3 regions of the Bradyrhizobium elkanii USDA 76 genome follow, and region 1 is predicted to be linked to each of the others. Evidence: predicted binding sites of a transcription regulator. Region 1 holds the regulator's gene; each other region holds the start of a gene.
What was found. The regulator PhoB, encoded in region 1, activates phosphate uptake and scavenging genes when phosphate is short. The targets are predictions, from matches to a motif close to TGTCATNNANCTGTCAT.

Region 1 (7,956 bases):
GAGGAAGTCCATGATCCCCATTTCCTCGCTGTAGAGCGGGTTCTCGAACGAGGTCGCGACATAGGAGATCTCGGCGAGGAAGATCGTGAACAGGAAGACATGCGCGACATAGATCTGCCAGACCCGGCGCAGGATGCGCGCGGTCGCGATCACGAAGCCGCCCTCCAGCATGGCGCGGCCGTAGACGAAGGCCGCGGTGTAGCCGGAGATGAAGATGAAGATCTCGGTGGCGTCGGAGAAGCCGTAATTCCGGATCGTCAGCCAGGTCAGAAGATTGGTCGGCAGATGATCGATGAAGATCAGCCACAGCGCGAGCCCGCGGAACAGATCGAGGCGGAGCTCGCGCTCGCCGGTCGCCGGCAGCGTGATCGCGGGCGCAGCAACCTTCGCCTCGGCCTCAGCCTTTACTTCGGCCTTGGCGTCAGCCACCGGCGAACCGGCTATGGGGTCGGCAATCGAGCTCATCAAACACCGTGTCGGCTGCGGACGCCCCGCACGCCGTGCTGAAAAGATAATATCGGTCCGCGAGTTGCCGACAAAGCACGGAGTGCGGCGGCATGCGGCCGCGCTTTAGAGCGGAACTATGTTGAAACCACGATGAACGGACCGCCCTTGGGCCGCCTTTTCACGGCCCGGCAGGCGATTGGTTCCGGCGGTTCAATTGGCTATGATGGCGCCCTGTTCGAGCATGATCCGGTCGAAAACGGACCATGCGCCAGGACCATCGGATTGAGCCGCATGTACCGCGCCGTTACCCGCCAGATCGAAGTCACCGTCGAGCCGAACTTCATGCCGGAGCGCTCGTCGGTCGACCGGCGCGAATATTTCTGGTCGTACAGGATCGTGATCGTCAATTCGGGCCCGGAAACGGTGCAGCTGCGGACGCGGCACTGGATCATCACCGACGCCACCGGCCGCCGCCAGGAGGTGCGCGGCGAGGGCGTGGTCGGCGAGCAGCCGGTGCTCGCGCCCGGCGAACGCTTCGAATATACGAGCGGCGTGCCGCTGCCGACCGCCTCCGGCTTCATGACCGGCAGCTACCAGATGGTCACCGAAGCCGGCGAGCGCTTCGACATCGATGTGCCGACATTTTCGTTGGATAGCCCGAGCCCTGGCGGGAAAAGGGTGTTGAACTGACGCCAGCGTAGCCCGGATTGAGCGCAGCGCAATCCGGGACAGGTGCATGCGCGGTTGGAGCGGCCCCGGATTTCGCGGAGCCTGTCATCGGGCGCGCGTTCGCGCGACCCGTTGGCTTCATCCGGGCTACGATGACGAACGCGTCTACTCCACGCCGGCTTCCTGCGGCGTGAACTCATACACCGACGAGCAGAACTCGCAGGTCACGACGACCTTGCCGTCCTTCACCATCTCGGCGCGGTCGTTCGGCGCGAAGCTCTTCAGCATACACGACACCGCATCGCGCGAGCAGGAGCACTGCGCGCGCAGCGTTTGCGGGTTGAAGACGCGCACGCCGCGCTCGTGGAACAGGCGATAGAGCAGCCGCTCGCCGGACAGATCGGGATCGATCAGCTCGACATCCTCGACCGTCGAGATCAGCGACTGACCCTCGACCCACGCATCGTCATCCGGCACGGAATGCGCGGCGGTGCCTTCCGGCGCATCGCCGGGATGCAGATCGGCCTGCTTGGCGCGCTCGGGCGCCCTGGGCAGGAATTGCAGCAGGATGCCGCCAGCGCGCCAGCGCAGCTTGCCGCCCTCGCCGCCGCGCATCTCCTCGCCGACCGCAAGGCGCACCCGCGTCGGAATCTGCTCCGAGCGCAGGAAATATTCATGGGCGGCCTCTTCCAGGCCGCCGCCGTCGAGCGCGACCAGTCCCTGGTAGCGGCTGGTGTTCGAGCCCTGATCGATTGTCATCGCGAGGTGGCCCTTACCGAGCAGCTCGCCCGAGCTCTGGCCATTCTTCAGGCGCGATGCGTCGTAGCGCGCATAGGCGCGCAGCCGGTCAGGCGCCTGGAAATCGACGATCAGGAGCGACACCGGACCGTCGGTCCGGGTCTGCAGAATGAAGCGGCCCTCGAACTTGACCGACGAGCCGAGCAGCGTGGTCAGCACGATCGCCTCGCCGAGCAGCTTGCCGACCGCGGGCGGATAATCGTGTTTGTGCAAGATCTCGTCGAGCGCGGGGCCGAGCCGGGTCAGCCGGCCGCGCAGGTCCAGCGCGCCGACCTCGAAGGCCAGCACGGCATCGTCGACAGGAACGGCTGAGGGCGCGCGAACCGGCGCCTCGGGCGTGATTTTGATGTCGGGGGATTGTGAAACCATGGCGCTCTATCTGGGGTCTCGGACCGCAAAACGAAAGGGGTTCACTCAACGCGAGATCGTCGTCCCGGCACAGGCCGGGACCTATGACCACGGGATTTTGTCGCGGCACAAGGCGTCTCCCCTTGTGCCTCTTTCATCGGCCGCAGCGTATGGGTCCCGGCCTTCGCCGGGACGACAGCATTGAATGGGCGCTACGCGACCGCGTCGAAACACCAGGCCAGGATGCCCTTCTGCGCATGCAGGCGGTTTTCCGCCTCGTCGAACACCACGGATTGCGGCCCGTCGATCACCTCGTCGGTGACCTCCTCGCCGCGATGCGCGGGCAGGCAGTGCATGAACAGTGCGTCCGGCTTGGCGAGCGACATCAGCTTGGCATTGACCTGATAGGGCCGCAGCACGTTGTGGCGATGCTCGCCCTCCTTGTCGCCCATCGACACCCAGGTATCGGTGACGACGCAGTCGGCGCCGCGCACGGCGGCTTCCGGATCGCTGCCGAGCATGATCGGCGCGCCGGTCGCCTTGATCCAGTCGCGCATCGGCTTCTTCGGCGACAGTTCCGGCGGGGTCGCGACATTGAGCTGGAACTTGAACCGCTCGGCGGCATGCGCCCAGGAGGCCAGCACGTTGTTGTCGTCGCCGGTCCAGGCCACGGTCTTGCCTTCGATCGAGCCGCGATTTTCCTCATAGGTCATGAGGTCGGCCATCACCTGGCAGGGATGCGAACGCCGGGTCAGGCCGTTGATGACGGGGACGGTGGCGTGGGCAGCGAGCTCGAGCAGCGCGTCATGGTTGAGGATGCGGATCATGATCGCATCGACATAGCGCGACAGCACGCGTGCGGTGTCGGCGATGGTCTCGCCGCGGCCGAGCTGCATCTCGGCACCGGTCAGCATGATGGATTCACCGCCGAGCTGGCGCATGCCGACGTCGAACGACACCCTTGTGCGGGTCGACGGGCGCTCGAAGATCATCGCCAGCGTCTTGCCTTCGAGCGGCTTCCTGCCCTTCTCGTGCGCCTTCAGCTTCGCCTTCATGGCGGCGCCGGCGGACAGCATGTTGCGCAGCTCGCCGAGCGGCAGCTCGTTGATATCGAGGAAGTGACGGACCGGCTTGCTCATTATCCCGCCGCCTTCTTCGGCTGCGCCGCCGACAGTACAGAGCACGCGCGCTCGAGCGCGGTGATCGACGTATCGATCTCGGCCTCGGTCACGATCAGCGGCGCCAGGAACCGCACCACATTGTCGCCGGCACCGACGGTGAGCAGCTTCTCGTTGCGCAGTGCTGCGATCAGGTCACCCGACGGCACCACCGCCTTGACGCCGATCAACAGCCCCTCGCCGCGCACCTCCGACAGCACGCCGGGATAGCGGTCGACGACGGAAGCGAGCTTCTGCTTGAGCAAGAGCGACATCTTCTGCACATGTTCGAAGAAGCCGGGTTTCAGCATGACGTCGAGCACGGCATTGGCGGCGGCGACCGCGAGCGGATTGCCGCCGAAGGTCGAGCCGTGCGAGCCGGGCGCCATGCCGGCCGCAGCCTGCGCGGTCGCCAGCACCGCGCCGATCGGGAAACCGCCGCCGAGCGCCTTGGCCAGCGACATCACATCCGGCGTGACGCCCGTGCGCTTGTAGGCGAACAGCTCGCCGGTGCGCCCCATGCCGGTCTGCACCTCGTCGAAGGCGAGCAGCAGGCCGTGCTCGTCGCAGAGCGCGCGCAGCGCCTTGAAGAACGCCTGCGGCGCCGAGCGCACGCCGCCCTCGCCCTGCACCGGCTCGATCAGGATGCCGGCGGTGTGTGGACCGATCGCCTTCTTCACCGCCTCGATGTCGCCATGCGGCACCTGGTCGAAGCCGTCCATCGGCGGGCCGAAGCCTTCGAGATATTTCGTCGAGCCGGTCGCCGCCAGCGTGCCCAGCGTGCGGCCGTGGAAGGCGCCCTCGAAGGTGATGATGCGGTAGCGCTCGCCATGGCCCTTGGAGAAGTGATAGTGGCGGACCAGCTTGATCACGCCCTCCATCGCTTCGGCGCCGGAATTGCAGAAGAACACGAAGTCGGCAAAGCTCTGCTCGCACAGCCGCGCGGCAAGCGCCTCGCCGTCCGGGCTCTTGAACAGGTTCGACATGTGCCAGAGCTTGGTCGCCTGTTCCTGCAGCGCCTTGACCAGATGCGGATGCGCGTGCCCGAGCGCGTTGACCGCGACGCCCGAGGTGAAATCGAGATAACGGTCGCCGTTGGTTGCGATCAGCCAGGCGCCCTCACCGCGCTCGAAGCCGAGATCGACCCTGGCGAAGACGGGGAGCAGATGCGACGTGGCAGCGTTGGTCATGGCGTTCACTGACGGTTTTTAAGCCGACAATTGCCGCGCGCCTTGACGCCAGCGCAGCAACGGCCAGCTTCGGAAAACAAAACGGCCGCCTTTGCGGGCGGCACGTGGTGGGCATTCTATGCTGCGGTCAGTAAGTGTCAATCGCCACGAAGTGGCCTTCCTGCAATGCGAAACGAGCGCAATCCGGAGCATTCCGGTGCGGTGGAAAAGCCTCATCGCGATGCTTAACTGTGTGGGAACATGTGGACGCACGGCCGCGGACTCTTGCGCCAGAGTCACGCCATATTGTAGCGTTTGGCCTGTCGGGTACGACATCTCGTGCGGCGGTACTGGACCCTCTAAGTAGCCTTCGTGTCTCGCGTAAACGTTCGGGCGCAACACCGTGCCCGGCGAGGGCTAAGGGATTCTGGCCGCAGGGATATTTGTCCAGATTGGCTCGCAGCGCCGCTCCAATGATTGGCCGGCGCTACGCGAAGGGAAGAATGCGATGACTGTATTGACCTGGTCCGACGATCGCGTCGAGCAGCTGAAGAAGCTCTGGGAGTCTGGCCTGTCGGCCAGCCAGATCGCGGCGGAACTTGGCAATGTGACGCGAAACGCCGTGATCGGCAAAGTGCATCGGCTCGGCCTCTCCGGCCGCGCCAAGGCACCCTCCACGGCCGCGCCGCGGCAGCGCAAGGCCCGCCCCGCCCAGCACATGATGCGGGTAGCGCGGCCGGTGTCGCGCGGCAACACCGCGCTGGCGCACGCCTTCGAGGTCGAGATGGAGCCCGATCCGATCTCCTACGACAATGTGGTGCCGATGAGCCAGCGGCTGTCGCTGCTCGAGCTCAACGAGGCCACCTGTCACTGGCCGGTCGGCGATCCCTCGAGCCCGGAATTCTTCTTCTGCGGCGGCAAGGCGCTCGCCGGCTTGCCCTATTGCGCACATCACTCGCGCGTCGCCTACCAGCCCGCCGCCGATCGCCGCCGGCCGTCGGCGAAACCGCAGATCAAGTGAGCACTCGGGAAAAGACGGAAGAACTCAAAAACAAATCCCCGCGAAAGCGGGGATTTTTTTGTGGCTCGTGGCCCATTACATCACCGGCGTCGTCCCGGCGAAAGCCAGGACCCATAATCACTAATGCGTGTTGTTAGAAAGCCGTCTGGCCACGTGCCGATTACGCCGGCCGCGGCGTATGGGTCCCGGCTTTCGCCGGGACGACGCCGGTGATGCGGCTTGCGATGGCCACGCGCCCGTTACGGCTGCGGCTCGGCCTTGGCAAAGCGGTCGTCGAGCGCGTAGCCGGCGCCGCGCACGGTGCGGATCGGATCCTGCTCGCGGCCGGGATTGAGCAGCTTGCGCAGGCGGCCGATATGCACGTCGACGGTGCGCTCATCGATGTAGATGTCGCGGCCCCAGACGCTGTCGAGCAGCTGCTCGCGGCTGAACACGCGGCCGGGATGCTCGAGGAAGAATTCGAGCAGGCGATACTCGGTCGGCCCGAGATCGATCGGGCGGCCGGAGCGCGCCACGCGGCGCTTCTCGCGGTCGAGCTCGATGTCGCCATAGGTCAGCACGGTCGCAAGCCGCTCCGGGCTCGCGCGGCGCAACAGGCCCTTCACCCGCGCCAGCAGTTCCGGCACCGAGAACGGCTTGACGATGTAATCGTCGGCGCCGGTGGCAAGTCCGCGCACGCGCTCGCTTTCTTCGCCGCGCGCGGTCAGCATGATGATCGGAAGCTGCTTGGTCTCGGGCCGCGCCCGCAGGCGACGGCACAGCTCGATGCCGGACAGGCCCGGCAGCATCCAGTCGAGGACCACGAGGTCGGGAACGCGCTCCTTCAGCCTCGTGTCGGCATCGTCGCCGCGCCCCACCGTCTCGACATCGTAGCCTTCCGCATCGAGGTTGTAGCGCAACAGCGTCGTCAGCGCTTCCTCGTCTTCGACTACCAGAATGCGTGCGCTCATCGGTTTAAGTTCTTTCTCTGTGGTGATCCGTTGCCCAGACGCAAACCGAAACGCTTACTTCCTTGAGCATAGTCCCCGCGGAAACGATTTGTCGCGAGGATCATCCAGTTTCGCTCTTGCCGGTCCCGCACTTGCCGATCATGCCTCAGTTGCCCGGCACCGTGGTGGCAAAAGTGGTCATGTCCCCCTTCGGGCGCTTGTCGGTGATCTGCTGGCCCTCGATCATGTAGAACACGGTCTCGGCGATATTGGTGGCGTGATCGCCGATCCGCTCGATGTTCTTGGCGCAGAACATCAGATGGATGCAGAACGAGATGTTGCGCGGATCTTCCATCATGTAGGTGAGCAGTTCGCGGAACAGCGAGGTGCAGATCGCATCGACCTCCTCGTCGCCCTTCCAGACGTTCATCGCCGCCGGCAGGTCGTGCGCGGCGTAGGCGTCGAGCACCGACTTGACCTGCGACAGCACGAGGTCGGTCATGTGCTCGAGGCCGCGGATCAGCTTCAGCGGCTGGAAATCGCTCTCCAGCGCCGCGACGCGCTTGCCCATGTTCTTGGCGAGGTCGCCGATCCGCTCGAGGTCGGTCGCGACACGCATCGCGCTGACGATCTCGCGCAGGTCGATCGCCATCGGCTGGCGGCGCGCGATCGTCAGCACCGCGCGCTCTTCGATGTTGCGCTGCAGATTGTCGATCTCGATGTCGGCGGCGACCACGCGCTTGCCGAGCGCGACGTCGCGACGGATCAGCGCGTCGACCGACTCGGTAATCATCCGCTCGACCAGGCCGCCCATCTCGGCGACCAGGCGCGTCAACTCCTGCAGATCGCTGTCGAATGCCTTGGCGGTATGTTCAGAAGCCATCGCTTGTCTCCCTCAACCATGATCCCGGGGATCATGGTTTCGTGTCCTGAATTTTAGCATGATCCGATCGGAAAACCGGTTCCCACTTTTCCGGATCATGCTCTAGCCGAACCGGCCGGTGATGTAGTCCTGGGTGCGCCGATCGCTCGGTGAGGTGAAGATCTTGTTGGTGTCGTCGAACTCGATCAGCTCACCGAGATACATGAAGGCGGTCTTGTCGGAGACGCGCGCCGCCTGCTGCATGTTGTGGGTGACGATCGCGATCGTGTAGTCCTCGGAGAGCTCCTGGATCAGCTCCTCGACCTTGGCGGTCGAGATCGGGTCGAGCGCCGAGCACGGCTCGTCGAACAGGATCACCTCGGGGCGCACCGCCACGGTGCGCGCGATGCACAGGCGCTGCTGCTGGCCGCCGGAGAGCGACAGGCCGGAGGCGTTCAGCTTGTCCTTGACCTCGTTCCACAGCGCGCCGCCGCGCAGCGCCTTCTCGACCCGGTCGTCCATCTCGGACTTCGAGATCTTCTCGTAGAGGCGGATG
Region 2 (7,956 bases), 2.8 Mb from region 1:
CGCTGACCGCGCTGGCGATCGCGCGGCCGCAGCCGAAATCGGTGGCGGAGCCGAAGCCGGTCGCGGCCTGAAGCCGCTGCCTGCGCGACGAGCGCCGGTCAGTACGACAGGATGGTGCGCAGCCCGAACACCACGCTGTCCTTGATCCGATGCGTTTGCGTCGGATCGTTGGGATCGACGGCGCCGCCGCCAGGATGGGTGATGTATTGAAACATCGGCTGCATGGTGAAATTCGGGTTCACCACATGCTGGTAGGTGATTTCGAGGATCGCCTCGTAGTCGCGGATCGGATACGGCGTGCCCGTGAAGATCTGGGTGTCGCGGTCGAGCGCGCGCGCGGCGTCCGAAATCCTGGCATAGATCGCGGCGATGCCGAACCGATCGTCCGGATAGGTCTCGCTGAAGCCGGTGAACAGGAAGCCGCCGTCGACATAGGTGCTGATCAGGTTGCGGTCCGACGGGCTGACCGAGGCGCGCATGAAGAACGCGACGCCCTTGTCAGCGTCCGGCCTGGCGCGCGCAAGCAGCTGCTCATAGACCATGAAGATGCCGTTGTCCCGCCGCAGCCATCGCGTGTCGCCGGAGCTGTCGGGATCGGCGAGCGACAGCCCGTCGGCCGAGAAGCGCTGGTCGGCGAACGAGCCCATGTGATACCAGGCGCCGCCGGTGATGGTCGCCGGCAGCCTGCTCTCGCCGATCTCGAACTTGTATTTGAGCTGGCCGATCCACCATGGCGGATCGTTGACGCGAAAATTCAGCCCGTGGGCGTTCAAGATCTGCGGATCGTCGGTCCCCTGCGGCGGCGAAGCCGAACCGTCGAACAGAGCCAGATAGGCGGTGATGCGGTCGGACAGATTGGCCTTGATCCGGATGCCGGGCACGGCAAGTGGCGGCGACGGTCCGCCGGTCGGCAGAATGGTGCCGACAATGCCGGGCCAGCCCAGCGCCGAATTGATGAAGATGTCGTCGTACTGGCTGTCGATGAACTCGACGTCCGAGCCCTGCTGGCCGACGCGCACCGAGAGTTTGCCGCCGAGCAGCTTCTGCTCGATCCAGAATTCATAGAGCCGCGTCGCCGGCAGCGACTCGACGCCGGACACCAGGAACAGGTTGCCGACATAGCTCCGCGACAGCCCGTCGCCGTGGATCTGGTACATGTTGGCGTGGAGGGTCGCGCCGGTCCAGCCCATCACCTTCTCGAGGTCGATGGTGGTGCCGAGATCGAGACGGCCGGTATAGACCGCGCCATTGCTGACGCCGCCGGAGGCGTCGGAGAACCCCTCACCGATATAGGTCAGGCTGAACTGGTAGCCGGCCTCCTCGAGCGTAGCGCGGGTATCGGCGATCCGATCGGCGACGGGCTTGTCTTCCGCATGCGCCGGCGCGCCGAGCGCGAGGGCCGCGGCCACCAACATCGCGCGGGAAATAACTCTGCACATCGGAATTGCCGCGGTGCGCTCGCGCTATTTGACGATGCCGAGCCGCCGCATCAGCAGATAGGCCAGCAGCGCCGACCCGACCAGAAGGCCGGCCGCGACCAGGAATCCGCTGTCGACGTCGGTCAGCGGCAATCCCTTGGTGTTCATGCCGAAGATGCCGGTGACGAGCGTCGGCGGCAGCAGCATCATGGTGACGACGGACAAGGCGTGGAGGTGCTTGTTGCTCTCCTCCTCGAGCTTGAAGCGCAGCTCCTCCTCCAGCAGGCGGCTGCGTTCGTGCAGTTCGACGATGTCGTGGTCGAGGCCGTCGAGCCGCTGCGCGAGCTTGCCGGCCTGCAGCCGCAGCGCCGGGCTGAGATTGTCGGTGTTCTTCTGCTCGAGGCGATGGAACAGCACGCGCAAGCCCGCGAGCTGGCGATGCAGGCGCACACAGGTGCGGCGCATCCGGCTCAGATTCTTGCGCAGCTCGGATCCGGTATCCTCGGCGAGCACCCGCTCCTCGATCGCGTCGATATCGGTGCCGATCTTGTCCGCCATGCGGTCCATGGTGTCGGCGATCTCGTCGACGATCTTCTCCAGCAGCGCCGCGACGCTGCTGACGCGATGGCCGCCCTCGAGCACGCGGCGCGTCGCATCGGCGGAGCACAGCGCCTGATGGCGGCCGCTGATCAGGAGACGCTCGGTCATCGCAAAGCGGAGAAAGCCGGTCTCCCGGGTCGCGGCTTCAACATCCCGCACCAGGTCGGAAAAGACGCCGTAGACGCAATTGTCGACGACGTGGATCTGCTGGAAATTGTCATTCGACAGCAAGAGGTCCCGCGCGAGCTGCGGGATGTGCATGTTGGCGAGCCATGCCCGGGTGCGGACGTCGGTCAGGTTGAAGTGCAGCCACAGCCTTCCGTCATGGCTCGGCTCGATCGGCGCATCGATCGGAAGCGCCTCGGCGCGGCCGTCGTGATGCAGGCGGAACGCCCAGACCAGACCGGGGACCGCCTCGCGGGTCAGCAGCGACCCGACCGGAGCGGGAGGTGGATTAGCCAGCATGGCCGGCCCCCAGGGCAATCGACAACGCAACCGCGCGAAATAACATGTTCAAGACCTCGGCCACGCGCAACGCTGAGCAAGCGCGTCCCCTCGACGCAACATAGGAGGACGCGCCTGTTACAGTTTTATGTCAGCGACCGCCCTACTCCGCGGCCAGGCCTGTCGGCGCCGCCGCCTCCGCGGCCTCCTTGTTGTAGTCGTGCACGACGCGGCCGAACGGCAGCGTCAGATCGGCGAGGAAGTGATGCGCGCCGACGACACGCTTGACCGGGAAATCGGCGACCGGTGCATTGACATGCGGCACCAGATGCAGCCGGCCCGGTCCGATCCAGGAGCCCTTGACGACGATGTCGGTCAGGTTGATCGCGACCAGCTGGCAGACCTCGAGATGACCGTCGACGCCGGGGATCATCTTCAGATTAACTTGCGTCTTCGAAAGCGTGGCGCGGGTGACGTCGCCATTGCCTGCCATGCTCTCGTGCTTGTAGCCCATCGTGCCCATCGCAACGAGCTGGCCGGCATATTCCAGCGTGCCGGTCAGCGTGTCCTTGACGATCTCGAGCTTGGGATGGGCGTACTTCTTCGGAAAGCCCCAGATCTCGCGGCCGGCCGCGATCGGCGGATCATCGTCGAGATACATCTGGCAGACGAAGTTGACCTCTTCGCCATGCAGGCGCGCGGGGATCACGAGGCCGGACTCGGTGTAGCTGCCGAAGCCGGAGCTGTCAGGCATCTTGATCCATTCGTAATGCACGATCGCCTGCTCGATCGGCTCCAGCGGCTCGGGCAGGCCGGCGCGGATCAACTCCGGATCGGTCTCATAGGTGATGACGAGGAATTCGCGATCGATGAAGCGATACGGACCGGCAGGATAGCTCGGGCCGGCGGCCGGCATGGACGGAAGCTTGAGCAGATCTTCCCTGCGCATCGCAATAACCCCCTGTTTGAAAAATTTGCCCGGAAGCTAACGGCCGAGATTGACAGCGATGTGAGGGATTTCCGTCAGGTGCATGACCTCGGTTACGCCTGCGCGACCCAGGTTGCGCTTGCGTGACCCGCGTCGCGCTGCCGAGGCCAATGCTAACCATGCAGGCAGGCATGCCGGATGCGCCGAGCGTGGGCGCCGCAATTGTCATCACCTCGTCATCGGCGCGCTGAATTCTCGCCGCGAATTTTTGGAGTGTCTGATATGGACGCGCGAACCCCGCATTTCGACGATATCGATCACGCGACGCCCGGCTGGCGTCCGGAAGGCTGTGATCGCGTGGCCTTGGTCCTGCAGGGCGGCGGCGCACTCGGCGCCTATCAGGCCGGCGTCTATCAGGCGCTGCATGAATCCAACATCGAGCCCGACTGGGTGTGCGGCGTCTCGATCGGCGCAATCAACTCGGCGATCATCGCCGGCAATCCGCCCGAGAAGCGGCTGGAACGGCTGCACACATTCTGGGATCGCATCACCAGCCGCAAGATCTGGCACTACACGCCGGACGGCGACATCTTCCGCAAGGCGCGCAATCTCACCAGCTCATGGCTGACGACGACGCTCGGGCAGCCCGGCTTCTTCACCCCGCATCAGACCAATCCGTGGTTCAGCCAGGCCGGCGCGCGCACCGCCACCAGCTACTACGACACCACGCCGCTGCGCGAGTCCTTGCTCGAGCTGGTCGATTTCGACCGCATCAATTCCAAGACAATGCGCTTCGCGGTCGGCGCGGTGAACGTGCTCTCCGGCAACTTCATCTATTTCGACAATGCCCATGACGAGATCATCGCCGAACACATCATGGCGAGCGGCGCGCTGCCGCCGGCGCTGCCGATGGTGAAGGTCGGCACCGATCATTTCTGGGACGGCGGCATCGTCTCCAACACGCCGCTGCAGCATCTGCTCGACCAGGAAGACAACATGAACTCGCTGGTGTTCCAGGTCGACCTGTTCTCGGCGCGCGGCGCGCTGCCCCGCGATATCCAGGACGTGATGGCCCGGCACAAGGACATCATGTATTCGTCGCGTACCCGCTACAACACCGACGTCTATCGCAAGACCTACAATCTGCGCACCGCCCTGCACAACGCGCTGGGAAAAATCCCCGACGATCAGCTCTCGGACGAGGAGCGCCAGCTCAAGAAGGCAAACGCCCGGCTGCCGGGCATCACGCTGTTGCAGCTGATCTATCAGCAGAAGGCCTACGAGGGCGACGCCAAGGACCACGAATTCTCCGGCACCTCGATGCGCGAGCACTGGGTGAGCGGGCACGAGGACACCAAGCGCTCGCTGAAGCGGCGCGAATGGATCAAGATGCCCGAGAACGGCATGGGCATCGTGATCCACGACGTGCATCGGGAGGCGGAGTAATTACGTGTCGTCATTGCGAGGAGCGCAGCGACGAAGCAATCCATACCTCAGCACATGGTGATATGGATTGCTTCGCTACGCTCGCAATGACGATTGAGGCGCCGCTTACGGCCGCGTCGACATGTTGCTCGGCGGCCCGGCCTTGCGAATCGGTTCGGCGAGGCGCGCGAACTCGCAGAGCAGCGAGCGTGTCTTGCGCGGGTCGATCACCTCCTCGACCCAGAACTTCTCGGCCGAGCGGAACGGCGAGCGCAGCTTGTTGAGGCGATCCTCGATCTCGCGCAGCTTGGCGGCGGGATCGGCGGCCGCATCGATCTCGGCGCGATAGGCCGCCTCGATGCCGCCCTCGAGCGGCAGCGAGCCCCAATAGGCCGACGGCCACGCATAGCGCATCGAGAAGCGGTTGGCCGGCTGATGCACCACGCCGGCGACGCCGAAGGCGTTGCGGATGATGATGGTGCACCACGGCACTGTGCTCTGGTTGACCGCCGCCATCGCCCGCACGCCGTGGCGGATGGTCGCCGTCTTCTCCGCCTCGAGCCCGATCATGAAGCCGGGGCAGTCCATCAGATAGACCACCGGCAGATGGAAGGTCTCGGCGAAGTCGACCCAGCGCACCACCTTCTGGCAGGCGTCCGCGGTCCACGAGCCGCCATAATGGAACGGATCGCTGGCGAGCAGCAGCACCGCCCTGCCCTCGAGCCGCGCCAGCCCGGTGATCACAGGCCGGCCGAAATTGCTCGCGACCTCGAAGAACGAGCCTTTGTCGACGACGGCATCGATGATCGGCCGCATCTTGTAGACCTGCTTGCGGTTGCGCGGCACGGCTTTCAGCAGCGATTCCTCGGCACGCTCCGGATCGTCGGCGCAGGGAACGGTCGGCGGCAGGTCGTAGACCGACGACGGCAGATAGGACAGGAAGCGCCGCGCGTAGTCGAACGCCTCCTCTTCGGTCTCGACGGCCTGATCGATCGCGCCGGCGCGGGTCTGGATGTCGGCGCCGCCGAGCTCCTGCTTGGTCAGATCCTGCCCCAGGCGCTTCACCACCGGCGGGCCGGCGACGAACATCGCGGAGCTCTTGGTCATGACCGAGTAATGCGTGGCGGCAAGCCGCGCGGCACCAAGGCCCGCGACCGAGCCGAGCCCGAGCCCGACCACGGGCACCTGCGCCAGATTGGCCAGTATGTACCAGTAAGCACGCGTGCCGCCGACGCCGCCGGGCAGATTGGCCGCGCCCCTGGTCTCGATCGTCTTCACCGAGCCGCCGCCGCCCGAACCTTCGATCATGCGAATGATCGGCAGGCGGAAGTCATGCGCCATCTCCTCCGCCATCAACGGCTTGGTGGAAATCGATGCATCCGCCGAGCCGCCGCGCACGGTGAAATCGTCGCCGACCACGACCACGGTGCGGCCGTCGACCCTGGCGCGGCCGAACACGCAGTTCGCCGGCGTCAGCTGCTTGAGTTCGTTGTTCTCGTCGTATTCGGCGATGCCGGAGATGGCACCGACCTCGTGAAAGCTGTTCTGGTCGACGAGCTTGTCGATACGCTCACGAACCGTGAGCCGGCCCTGGTCGCGTTGCCGCTTGACCTTGTCAACGCCTCCCATCTCCCGCGCGAACGCTTCGCGGCGGGCGAGGTCGTCGAGTTCCGGCTTCCAGTTCATTCACTGCTCCCGTCTTGAGGATTTTGTTGTTGTTATGGGCGGTCACCGGAAGCGTCTTGCGCTCGATCCGATTGCTGAAGATGTCGCCGTCGGCGCCCTCGAGCAGGCTGCCGAGCGCGGCGGCGAGTTCGACCATTTGCGGTGCGACCTCGCGATGCAGCCGCGCCTCGTCATACATCGCCGAGAGCAGGCCGATCGTGGTGACCACATAGGTCTGATACTGCGGCGACCACAGCGGCACCGCGACGCCGTTGATATGCGGGCTCCACAGGCCGCAGGCGACGACGTAGCCGTGCTCCTGCAAATGCCGGCGATTGGCCTCGATGCGCGGCGTCAGCATCTTGGCGCTTTCGGGCAACTCGCCTTCCATCTCCGCGATCAGCGCGTCGCCGACCGCGGGATCGAGCGCAGCCGTATAGGCGTGGCCGGCGGCGGTGGTCGCCATCGAGATCCGGCTGCCGGTGGCCTCGTGCAGGCCGAGCGCGTTGGCCGCGCGGGCGAACTCCAGATAGACCAGATGAAAGCGGTCGGGGATGACGAAGCCCACCGTGCCGGGCAACTGATCGGCGACGTCCTGCAGGCGCAGCCGGATCAGATTGCGCAGCTGCAGCCCCTTCATCATCGTGGTGCTCATCGCGACCGCGCTCGGGCCGATGCGATATTTCTGGTCGCGCGGCAGATAGACCAGCTGTCCCATCCGCGTCAGCGTGTGCGTCAGTCGCGACACCGTCGAACGCGGCAGGCCGCAGCGGTTCGAGATCTCGAGATTGCCGAGCCGGGCTTCGTGTCCCTCGAAGCACCGCAACACGTCAAAGGCGCGCGACACCACCTGGATGACATCGCCATCGCCTGTCTCGCTGGCGAGCATTCCCTGCCTGCTAAGCCGTTCCGAGCGCCTTCCCATCTGTTTGGCTCCATTCCGTCTTGCGGAATAAAATTCCACTTGCAGAAGAAGCTACCTCAGGCAATCTGCCGCCACAACAAAAAGCCGTTCGCCGGATGAAATTTCCGCAAGACGGTATCGGAGAGTGGAATGCCAGAGATCAAGGTTGTGACCGAAGTTGCCGGGCGCGTTTGCGCGCTTCCTGTCGAGACCGGTAGCAGCATCGGCAATGGCGACGAGATTGCGTTCGTCGAAGCGATGAAGATGGAAATACCGGTCACGTCGACGGCAGCAGGCAAAATCAAGTCGATTCTGGTCAAGATCGACGATGTCATCGCCGAAGGCCAGGCGGTCGCGATCGTCGAGACCTGAGATCCCACCCCCTGCCGTCCGGCCGCGACAATCTGTCCGGTGATGCAGCGGCCGAAATCGCCGGCTTGCGCCGGAGGTAGCGTTGCCATCGCCGGATCACGATGCAATCATCCCGCCCGGAAAAGTTTCGCACAGCGAAACAAAGGGAGGAATTATGATCCATCGGCTGATGGCGCTCGCGCCTGCCGCTCTTGCCGGCA
Region 3 (7,956 bases), 4.0 Mb from region 1:
TTCGGGCGCAAGTTGGATGGCGTATTTCCGGTTTCGCTCGGTGTGGTGCATGTGCCTCGGCTGGATGTTCTTCAACACCACCTTCTACGGGCTGCTGACCTGGATGCCGACCTACCTGTTCAAGGTGCACGGCTTCGACATCAAGGCGCTGGGCGGCGCGTCCTTCATCATCTTCTTCGCAGGCTTCGTCGGCGAGCTGGTCGGCGGCTGGATCGGCGATAACTGGCGGGAGCGGGGCGGGGCGCCCAACACCGTGTTCCGCACGCTGTTCGGCATCGCGGCGATCATGGCGACGGTCTCGATCTTCCTCGTCGCCTACGTCACCAACGCGGTCGCGGTCGTGGTGCTGCTGTCGACGACGCTGTTCTTCCTGCGCTGGTGTGGCATGTACTGGGCGATTCCGTCGGCGCTGGCGGGGCGCGGCAAGTCCGGCTTCCTCGGCGGCTGCATGAATCTCGGCGGCAACATCGCGGGCATCACGACGCCCCTGATCGTCGGCTTCATCGTGCAGGCCACCGGCTCCTACTTCCTGGCCTTGATGTACTTCGCCGCCGCGGGCATTGCACTGTTGATCTGCTCGACCATGATCGATTACAGCCGCAAGCTCCCGGTCTAAAACGGATGCGGCCGAATCTGCCAAGGGTTCGGCCGCTTGATGAGGCTCACCAATGACACGTCCCGTCCGGCTCGGCATGCTGACGCCGTCGTCGAATACCGCGCTCGAGCCGATCACCTGCGCGATGCTATCGGGAATCGACGACGTCTCGGCGCATTTCTCGCGCTTCAAGGTGACCGAGATCGCGCTGTCGGAGCAGGCGCTGCGCCAGTTCGACGCCAGCGAGATTCTTCGCGCGGCCGAGTTGCTCGCCCATGCCAAGGTCGACGTCATCGCCTGGAACGGCACCTCGGCAAGCTGGCTCGGCTTCGACCGCGACGAGAGCCTGTGCGAAGAGATCACGGCGGCAACGGGTATCAAGGCCTGCACCACGGTGCTGGCCTATCGCGACCTGTTGCGGCGGATCGGCGCCAGCCGCATCGGGCTGGTGACGCCATATCGCAAGGACGTGCAGGAGCGGATCATCGTCAACTGGAATTCGCAAGGGCTGCATTGTTTTGCCGAGCGGCATCTGTCGCTGCAGGACAATTTCTCCTTTGCCGAGGTCCGCGAGGCCGAGATCGCAAGGCTGATCGAGGAGGTGGTGCGCGAGGGCTGCGATGCCGCCGTCGTGCTCTGCACCAACATGCGCGGCGCCGGCGCGGCCGAGCGGCTGGAGCGGAGGTTTGGCGTCCCGGTGCTGGATTCGATTGCTGTGACGCTGTGGGCGTGCCTCACAGCTGCCGGCTGCGTTCCGTCGCGCGTGCAGGGCTGGGGCAGCCTGTTCACGAACCCCGATCTGCGCGCGGCCACCGCGATCCACGTGGGAGGGCGCGATCTCCAATCATGACAATGCAGGCAAGCGGTGACTGAAGCCAAGACCAAAACAAAGGCGACCAGACGTACCAAGGAACCCAAGCGGGCGATGACGGCGCTGCAACGGCGCCGCCTGCGCGTGCCGCGGGTCGGGCTGCACGAGCAGGCTGCGGCGCGGCTGCGCACCATGATCGTGCGCGGCGAGCTGGCGCCGGGGCAATCGCTGGGGGAGGCCGACTTGTCCGACGCGCTCGGCATCTCGCGCACGCCGCTGCGCGAGGCGCTCAAGCAATTGGCGAGCGAGGGCCTGGTCGAGCTGCGGCTCAACCACAGCGCCGTGGTGGCGCCGTTCCGCCGCGCCGAGCTCGCCGAACTCTTCGAGGCCGTCAGCGGCATCGAGCGCTGCGCCGCCGAGCTCGCCGCGCTGCGCATGGAGCCGGAAGACTTCGAACGGCTCGCGGCGCTGCAGGACAAGATCGAGTGGCATCACGGCCGCGGCGAGCTGCGCGACTATTTTCAAGTTAATCAGCAGATCCATTCGGCGATCGTCGGCTTCGCCCGCAATGCCGTGCTGAAGGCGACACACGAGGCGCTGCTGGCGCGGGCCGAGCGCGCGCGCTTCTTCGCGCTGTCGGTGCTCGGCCGCTGGGATGAATCGGTGCGGGAGCATCAGGAGATTTTGGCCGCGCTGAAGCGCCGCGATGCGGCACGGGCCGGGCAGATACTGGCCCATCACGTGCGCCGCACCGGCGAGATCGTCGCCGAGACGCTGGACGCCAAGACGCTGGATGCCGAGGCGGACGACGCTGCGGCACCGGAGGCACCGGCAAGACCGCGTGGCCGGAAGACGAGGAACGTTGCGCCATGAAGATCCTGCTGCTCAATCCCAACACGACGGCTGATGTGACGGATCTGCTTCATGCCGCCGGCAGCAAGGCGGCGTCGGCCGGCACCGAGCTCGTGCCGGTCACCGCCGCGCGCGGCGTGCCTTATATCGCGACTCGCGCGGAGGCCCAGATCGGCGGCGCGATCGCGCTGGAGATGCTGGCCGAAGCCGCCCCCGGCGTCGATGCCGCCGTGATCGCGGCGTTCGGCGATCCCGGCCTGTTTGGCGCGCGTGAGCTGTTCGCCTTTCCCGTCGTGGGATTGGCCGAAGCTGCGATGCTGACGGCCTGCATGCTCGGCCGCCGGTTTGCGATCGTCACCTTTGCCGGCGCGCTGGCGCCCTGGTACGAGGAATGCGTCGCCATGCACGGGCTGAACGCGCGCTGCGCCGGCATCCGCGCGCTTGACGGTCGTTTCCAGTCGATCTCGCAGGTGCAGGCCGAGAAGGAGGAACTGCTGGTCGCGCTCGCCAACCGCGCGGTCGAGCAGGACAACGCCGACGTCGTCATCCTGTCGGGCGCGCCGCTCGCCGGACTCGCGGCAAAGGTCCGCGACCGCATTCCGGTGCCGGTGGTCGATCCGGTCGCGGCGGCGGTGCGGCAGGCTGAAACGCTCGCCATGCTCAAGCCGCGCAAGGCGGTGGCCGGCACCTTCCGCCGTCCCGATCCGAAGCCGACGCGCGGGCTCGCCGAGCCGCTCGCCGCAATCATCGAACACCGCTCACCGAAGGAGGGGACAAACTGATGTCCTTCGACACCATCATCCGCGGCGGCACCGTGGTGACCGCTGCCGACACCTTCGCCTGCGACGTCGGTATCCGCGACGGCAAGATCACGGCGCTCGGCCATGATCTCGGCGATGCGGCCACAATCATCGATGCCACCGACCGCCTGGTGCTGCCGGGCGGCATCGACAGCCACGTCCACTTCGCCCAGCCGTCCGGCGACGGCATCGTGATGGCCGATGGCTTTGCCAGCGGCACCCGCTCGGCGGCGTTCGGCGGCAACACCACGGTGCTGCCGTTCTGCCTGCAGGAGAAGGGCCAGACGCTGCGCGAGGCGCTGAAGCATTACCATTCGCTGGCCGAAGGCGAGTGCCATGTCGACGTCGCCTTCCATCTCATCCTCACCGATCCGACCGAGCATGTGCTGGGCCAGGAGCTGCCGGCGCTGGTCGAGGACGGCTACACCTCGCTGAAGGTCTTCATGACCTATGAGGGGCTCGCGCTGTCGGACCGCGAGCTGCTGGAGACCATGTCGGTCGCGCGCGAGACCGGCGCCATGCTGATGGTGCATGCGGAGAATTTCGACGCCATCCGCTTCCTGACCGACCGGCTGGAGCGCGCCGGCAACACCGCGCCGCGCTTCCACGCGACGTCACGGCCGATCCCGGTCGAGCGCGAGGCCACCCATCGCGCGATCTCGCTGTCCGAGCTCGTCGACGTGCCGATCATGATCGTGCATGTCTCGAACCGCGAGGCGATGGACGAAATCCGGCGTGCGCAGCAGAGGGGCTTGCGGGTCATGGGCGAGACCTGTCCGCAGTACCTGATGCTGACCGAAAAGGATCTCGATCAGCTCAACATGGAAGGCGCAAAATACGTCTGCTCGCCGCCGCCGCGCGACGTCGCCAGCCAGCAGGCCTGCTGGGAAGGTCTGCAGCAGAAGGTGTTCTCGGTGTTCTCGTCGGACCATTGTCCGTTCCGTTACGACGACCCGCAAGGCAAGCTTGCGCCGAAGGGGCGCACCAGCTTCCGCTGGGTGCCGAACGGAATCCCGGGTGTGGCGACGCGCCTGCCGATCCTGTTCTCCGAAGGCGTGGTGAAGGGGCGGATCGACCTCAACAGCTTTGTCGCCTTCAGCGCCACCAACCACGCCAGGATCTACGGCCTCTATCCGCGCAAGGGCACGATCGCGGTCGGCTCGGATGCCGACATCGCGCTGTGGGACCCGAAGCGCAAGGTGACGATCCGTCACGAGCTGATCCACGACGGCGCGGACTACACGCCCTATGAAGGGCTCGAGGTCACGGGCTGGCCGGTGCTGACCATGGTGCGCGGCAAGGTCGTGGTCGATAACGGGATGCTCGTCGGCGGCAAGGATCACGGCACTTATCTGCCGCGCGCCAAGCCGCCGAAGGCCGCGACCATTCCGTAACGCGACCATCCCGTAACAAAAGAGAGAAGGCAGGAGATCAACATGCCCTATGCTGTGACAGACGACGGAGTGCGGCTCTATTTCGAGGAGACCGGATCGGGGCATCCGGTGATCCTGGTCCACGAGTTCGCCGGCGATTTGCGCAGCTACGAGCCGCAGATGCGGCACTTCGGCAAGCGCTTCCGGACCATCGCCTACAATGCGCGCGGCTTTCCGCCGTCGGATGTGCCGGATCAGGTCTCGTCCTATTCGCAGGCGCGCGCCGCCGACGATATCCTCGCCGTGCTCGACCACATCGGCGCGCCGAAGGCGCATATCGTCGGTCTGTCGATGGGCGGCTTTGCGACGCTGCATTTCGGATTGCGTCACCCTGATCGGGCGCTGTCGCTGTGCATCGGCGGCTGCGGCTACGGCGCGGAGCTCGACAAGCGCGAGACGTTTCGCGCCGAGGCCGACGTGATCGCGAACATGATCCGCAAGGAAGGCATGCCGGCCTTCGCCGAGCGCTACGCCTATGGGCCGACCCGCGTGCAATACGAGAACAAGGACCCGCGCGGCCACGCCGAGTTCAAGACCATGCTGGCCGAGCATTCGGCGGTGGGATCGGCCAACACCCAGCAGGGCGTGCAGAAGGAGCGTCCCTCGCTCTACACGCTGGTCGACGAGATGAAGCGCATCACGGTGCCGACGCTGATCATCACCGGCGACGAGGATTGGCCTTGCCTGCTGCCGGGCATCCTGATGAAGCAGAGCATCCCGTCGGCGGCGCTCGCGGTGATGCCGAACTGCGGCCACGCCATCAACATCGAGGAGCCCGACGAATACAACCGGATCGTCGGCGATTTCCTGTCGCAGGTCGAAAGCGGCCGCTGGCCGCAGCGCGATCCCAGAGCCGTCAGTGCCTCGATTACGGGGATGAAGGATTAGCCTCGTTCACCGCCGCGCCGAACTGACTTCGCGGCCTTCATCTGCTACTAGACCAAAAGATCCGCGCTTTTCGAGCATCCTCGGAAGCGCGGATTTTTCGGGCGTGAGCAAGCCGCGACGGCCGGCGGCGCATGACTTGTTCGCATGATTGCTGACTGCTGCAGTCATCTCCAACGCGATCCCTTCAATTCCAAGGCTTTTGACTGAAACCGCGGCCACAATTAGCCGCTCGTGTGAGACGGAAGAGGTGGGGCCTCTGTCGTACGCGCGGAAATTGATCTCCCGATCTCTGCTGCAACCGAAGCGAACATCAGCGCGCATCATCGTTCGTTGCAGTCATTCGACCGACACAGCGCTGTCATCGGCGATGGATAACTTGTCGCAGGTCGACGTCATAAATCTTTCAAAAATAAAAGGGGCGCTACGGTGAAAGCCAAATTTCTTTCGACGGTCGGAGTCTGTCTGCTTGCTGCCGCTGCGGTGATGTGCAGTGCCGCCGCTCAGGACGACAACAAGGGCAATAACGGCCACGATCATCATCCGCACGACATTCACACCCAAACGCCGATCAAGCATCTCGTCGTCATCTTCAACGAGAACCGCTCGTTCGATCACTACTTCGCAACCTACCCGGTTGCGACCAACCCGACCGGCTCGATTCCGTTCACGGCGAAGCCGCATACGCCGAAGGTCAACAACCTCGCGAGCGCCAATCTGTTGACCAACAACCCGAACACCAACCCGGCCAACGGCACCGGCGCGACCAATCCGTTCCGCCTCGACCGCACCCAGGCCAACACCAAGTCGCAAAATCACGCCTACACGCCCGAACAGCAGGCGGTCGACAACGGCAAGGAAGACCTGTTTCCGAAATTCACCGGTCGCGGAACCGCCGGCGGCGTCGGCGCTTTCGGCACCAACGGGCAGGTGATGGGCTATTTCGACGGCAACACCGTCACCGCGTTCTGGAATTACGCCCAGAACTTCGCGATGAGCGACAACAGCTGGACCGACACCTTTGGTCCGTCGACGCCCGGCGCCCTCGAGGTGGTTGCCGGCCAGACCAACGGCGCGCAGAACATCGTCGGCTCGTCATCGTCGATCGCCGACGGCCAGGGCGGCCTGACGCTGATCGGTGATACCGACCCTGCCTACGATGCCTGCTCGAGCACGACCAGCCAGGTCCTGATGACCAGCAAGAACATCGGCGACCTGCTCAATGCCGAGCAGATCAGCTGGGGCAGCTTCATGGGCGGCTTCGACCTGACGCTCAAGAACAGCAACGGCACCACCAACTGCGGCCGCAGCACATTCTCGAGCAACGTCAACGGCACCGTCGTGGACTACATTCCGCACCACGCCTGGTTCCAATACTACAAGTCGACCGCCAACCCGACCCATGCGCGGCCGAGCTCGGTGAATGCGGTCGGACACACCTATGTGCCCGGCGGCAAGACGCTCGACCCGGCCAATCATGCCTACGATCTCGAGGACTTCTACGCCGCGGTGAAGGCCGGCAACTTCCCGGCCGTCTCCTACATCAAGATGCCGGCCTATCAGGACGGTCATCCCGGCAACTCCGATCCGCTCGACGAGCAGGCCGGCAATGTCGAGCTGATCAATTTCCTGCAGAAGCAGAAGGAGTGGGGCGAGACCGCCGTCATCATCACCTATGACGACTCCGACGGCTGGTACGACCACCAGTATCTTGCGCCGATCAGTGCCTCGTATGATCCGACCGCCGACCAGCTCAACGGTCCCGGCCAGTGCGGTCGCGGTGTCGGCAAGCAGACGCAGCCGAACGGCCTCAACGGCCAGCCGGTGAACGGCCGCTGCGGTCCCGGTACGCGCGTCCCGTTCCTGGTGATCTCGCCCTTCGCCAAGCGGAATTACGTCAGCCACACCCGCATCTCGCAGGCGTCCGTCGTGCGCTTCATCGAGGACAACTGGCTGCACGGCCAGCGTCTCGGCGGCGGCTCGTTCGACGACAACGTCGAATCGATCGCTGACATGTTCGACTTCGAGCGCGGCCACGGCCAGGACCACGAGTACCGGCAGGACACGCTGTTCCTCGATCCGACCGCCGGCACGGTCATCGTCAGCCCGCCGGATGATCACCATCACCACTAAAGCATGAAGAGTTAGGTTGATTGGCAACGCGAAAGCGGTGCGCTCCCTCTCCCGCTTGCGGGGGAGGGCTGGGGTGGGGGCTCCCTCCACGAGTCACGTCGCGGAGAGAGCCCCCACCCGCATCGCATCGTGGATGCGATGCGACCTCCCCCGCAAGCGGGAGAGGTGAAGCCAGTCCGCCGCCGACACTCTACTTCCCGTCTTGACGCGTTTTCTTCACGCGAACCGGAATCCACTTCGCTCGAAAACGCTTAACGACACTGGATATGACATGAACGGCCGCACCTTGTGGCTTCTCGGCGCCGGCCTGCTGTGCATGGCCGGCACTGTTGCGGCCGTCGAGACGCAGGGACTTCCGGGGACCAATCCGAACCCGGTGCAGCTCAGGCGTCCGCCGGTCGCCCCGCTGTCCGCCATGGCGCGGCTCGGCCAGAAGATCTTCTTCGA

Region 2: a site for PhoB is predicted at 3,614-3,630, ahead of JEY66_RS26950 (acetoacetate decarboxylase). Genes of this name have one in related genera too.
Region 3: a site for PhoB is predicted at 5,770-5,786, ahead of JEY66_RS20925 (phospholipase C). Genes of this name have one in related genera too.

Annotation. Positions count from the first base shown of each region.
Region 1 covers NZ_CP066356.1:8,276,053-8,284,008, forward strand. Annotated here, with positions in the region: gene JEY66_RS39225 (OpgC domain-containing protein) at 1-465, opposite strand, end outside; gene apaG (Co2+/Mg2+ efflux protein ApaG) at 739-1,137, shown strand; gene JEY66_RS39235 (Hsp33 family molecular chaperone) at 1,282-2,283, opposite strand; gene argF (ornithine carbamoyltransferase) at 2,475-3,401, opposite strand; gene JEY66_RS39245 (aspartate aminotransferase family protein) at 3,401-4,609, opposite strand; gene JEY66_RS39250 (GcrA family cell cycle regulator) at 5,097-5,609, shown strand; gene phoB (phosphate regulon transcriptional regulator PhoB) at 5,849-6,559, opposite strand; gene phoU (phosphate signaling complex protein PhoU) at 6,705-7,421, opposite strand; gene pstB (phosphate ABC transporter ATP-binding protein PstB) at 7,524-7,956, opposite strand, start outside.
Region 2 covers NZ_CP066356.1:5,522,529-5,530,484, forward strand. Annotated here, with positions in the region: gene JEY66_RS26935 (MFS transporter) at 1-71, shown strand, start outside; gene JEY66_RS26940 (carbohydrate porin) at 99-1,415, opposite strand; gene JEY66_RS26945 (transporter) at 1,464-2,483, opposite strand; gene JEY66_RS26950 (acetoacetate decarboxylase) at 2,626-3,411, opposite strand; gene JEY66_RS26955 (patatin-like phospholipase family protein) at 3,673-4,836, shown strand; gene JEY66_RS26960 (acyl-CoA carboxylase subunit beta) at 4,942-6,501, opposite strand; gene JEY66_RS26965 (IclR family transcriptional regulator) at 6,431-7,405, opposite strand; gene JEY66_RS26970 (acyl-CoA carboxylase biotin carboxyl carrier protein subunit) at 7,535-7,756, shown strand; gene JEY66_RS26975 (TAXI family TRAP transporter solute-binding subunit) at 7,911-7,956, shown strand, end outside.
Region 3 covers NZ_CP066356.1:4,306,857-4,314,812, forward strand. Annotated here, with positions in the region: gene JEY66_RS20890 (MFS transporter) at 1-616, shown strand, start outside; gene JEY66_RS20895 (maleate cis-trans isomerase family protein) at 669-1,445, shown strand; gene JEY66_RS20900 (GntR family transcriptional regulator) at 1,461-2,279, shown strand; gene JEY66_RS20905 (aspartate/glutamate racemase family protein) at 2,276-3,040, shown strand; gene hydA (dihydropyrimidinase) at 3,040-4,452, shown strand; gene JEY66_RS20915 (alpha/beta fold hydrolase) at 4,495-5,379, shown strand; gene JEY66_RS20920 (hypothetical protein) at 5,386-5,703, opposite strand; gene JEY66_RS20925 (phospholipase C) at 5,863-7,509, shown strand; gene JEY66_RS20930 (cytochrome-c peroxidase) at 7,781-7,956, shown strand, end outside.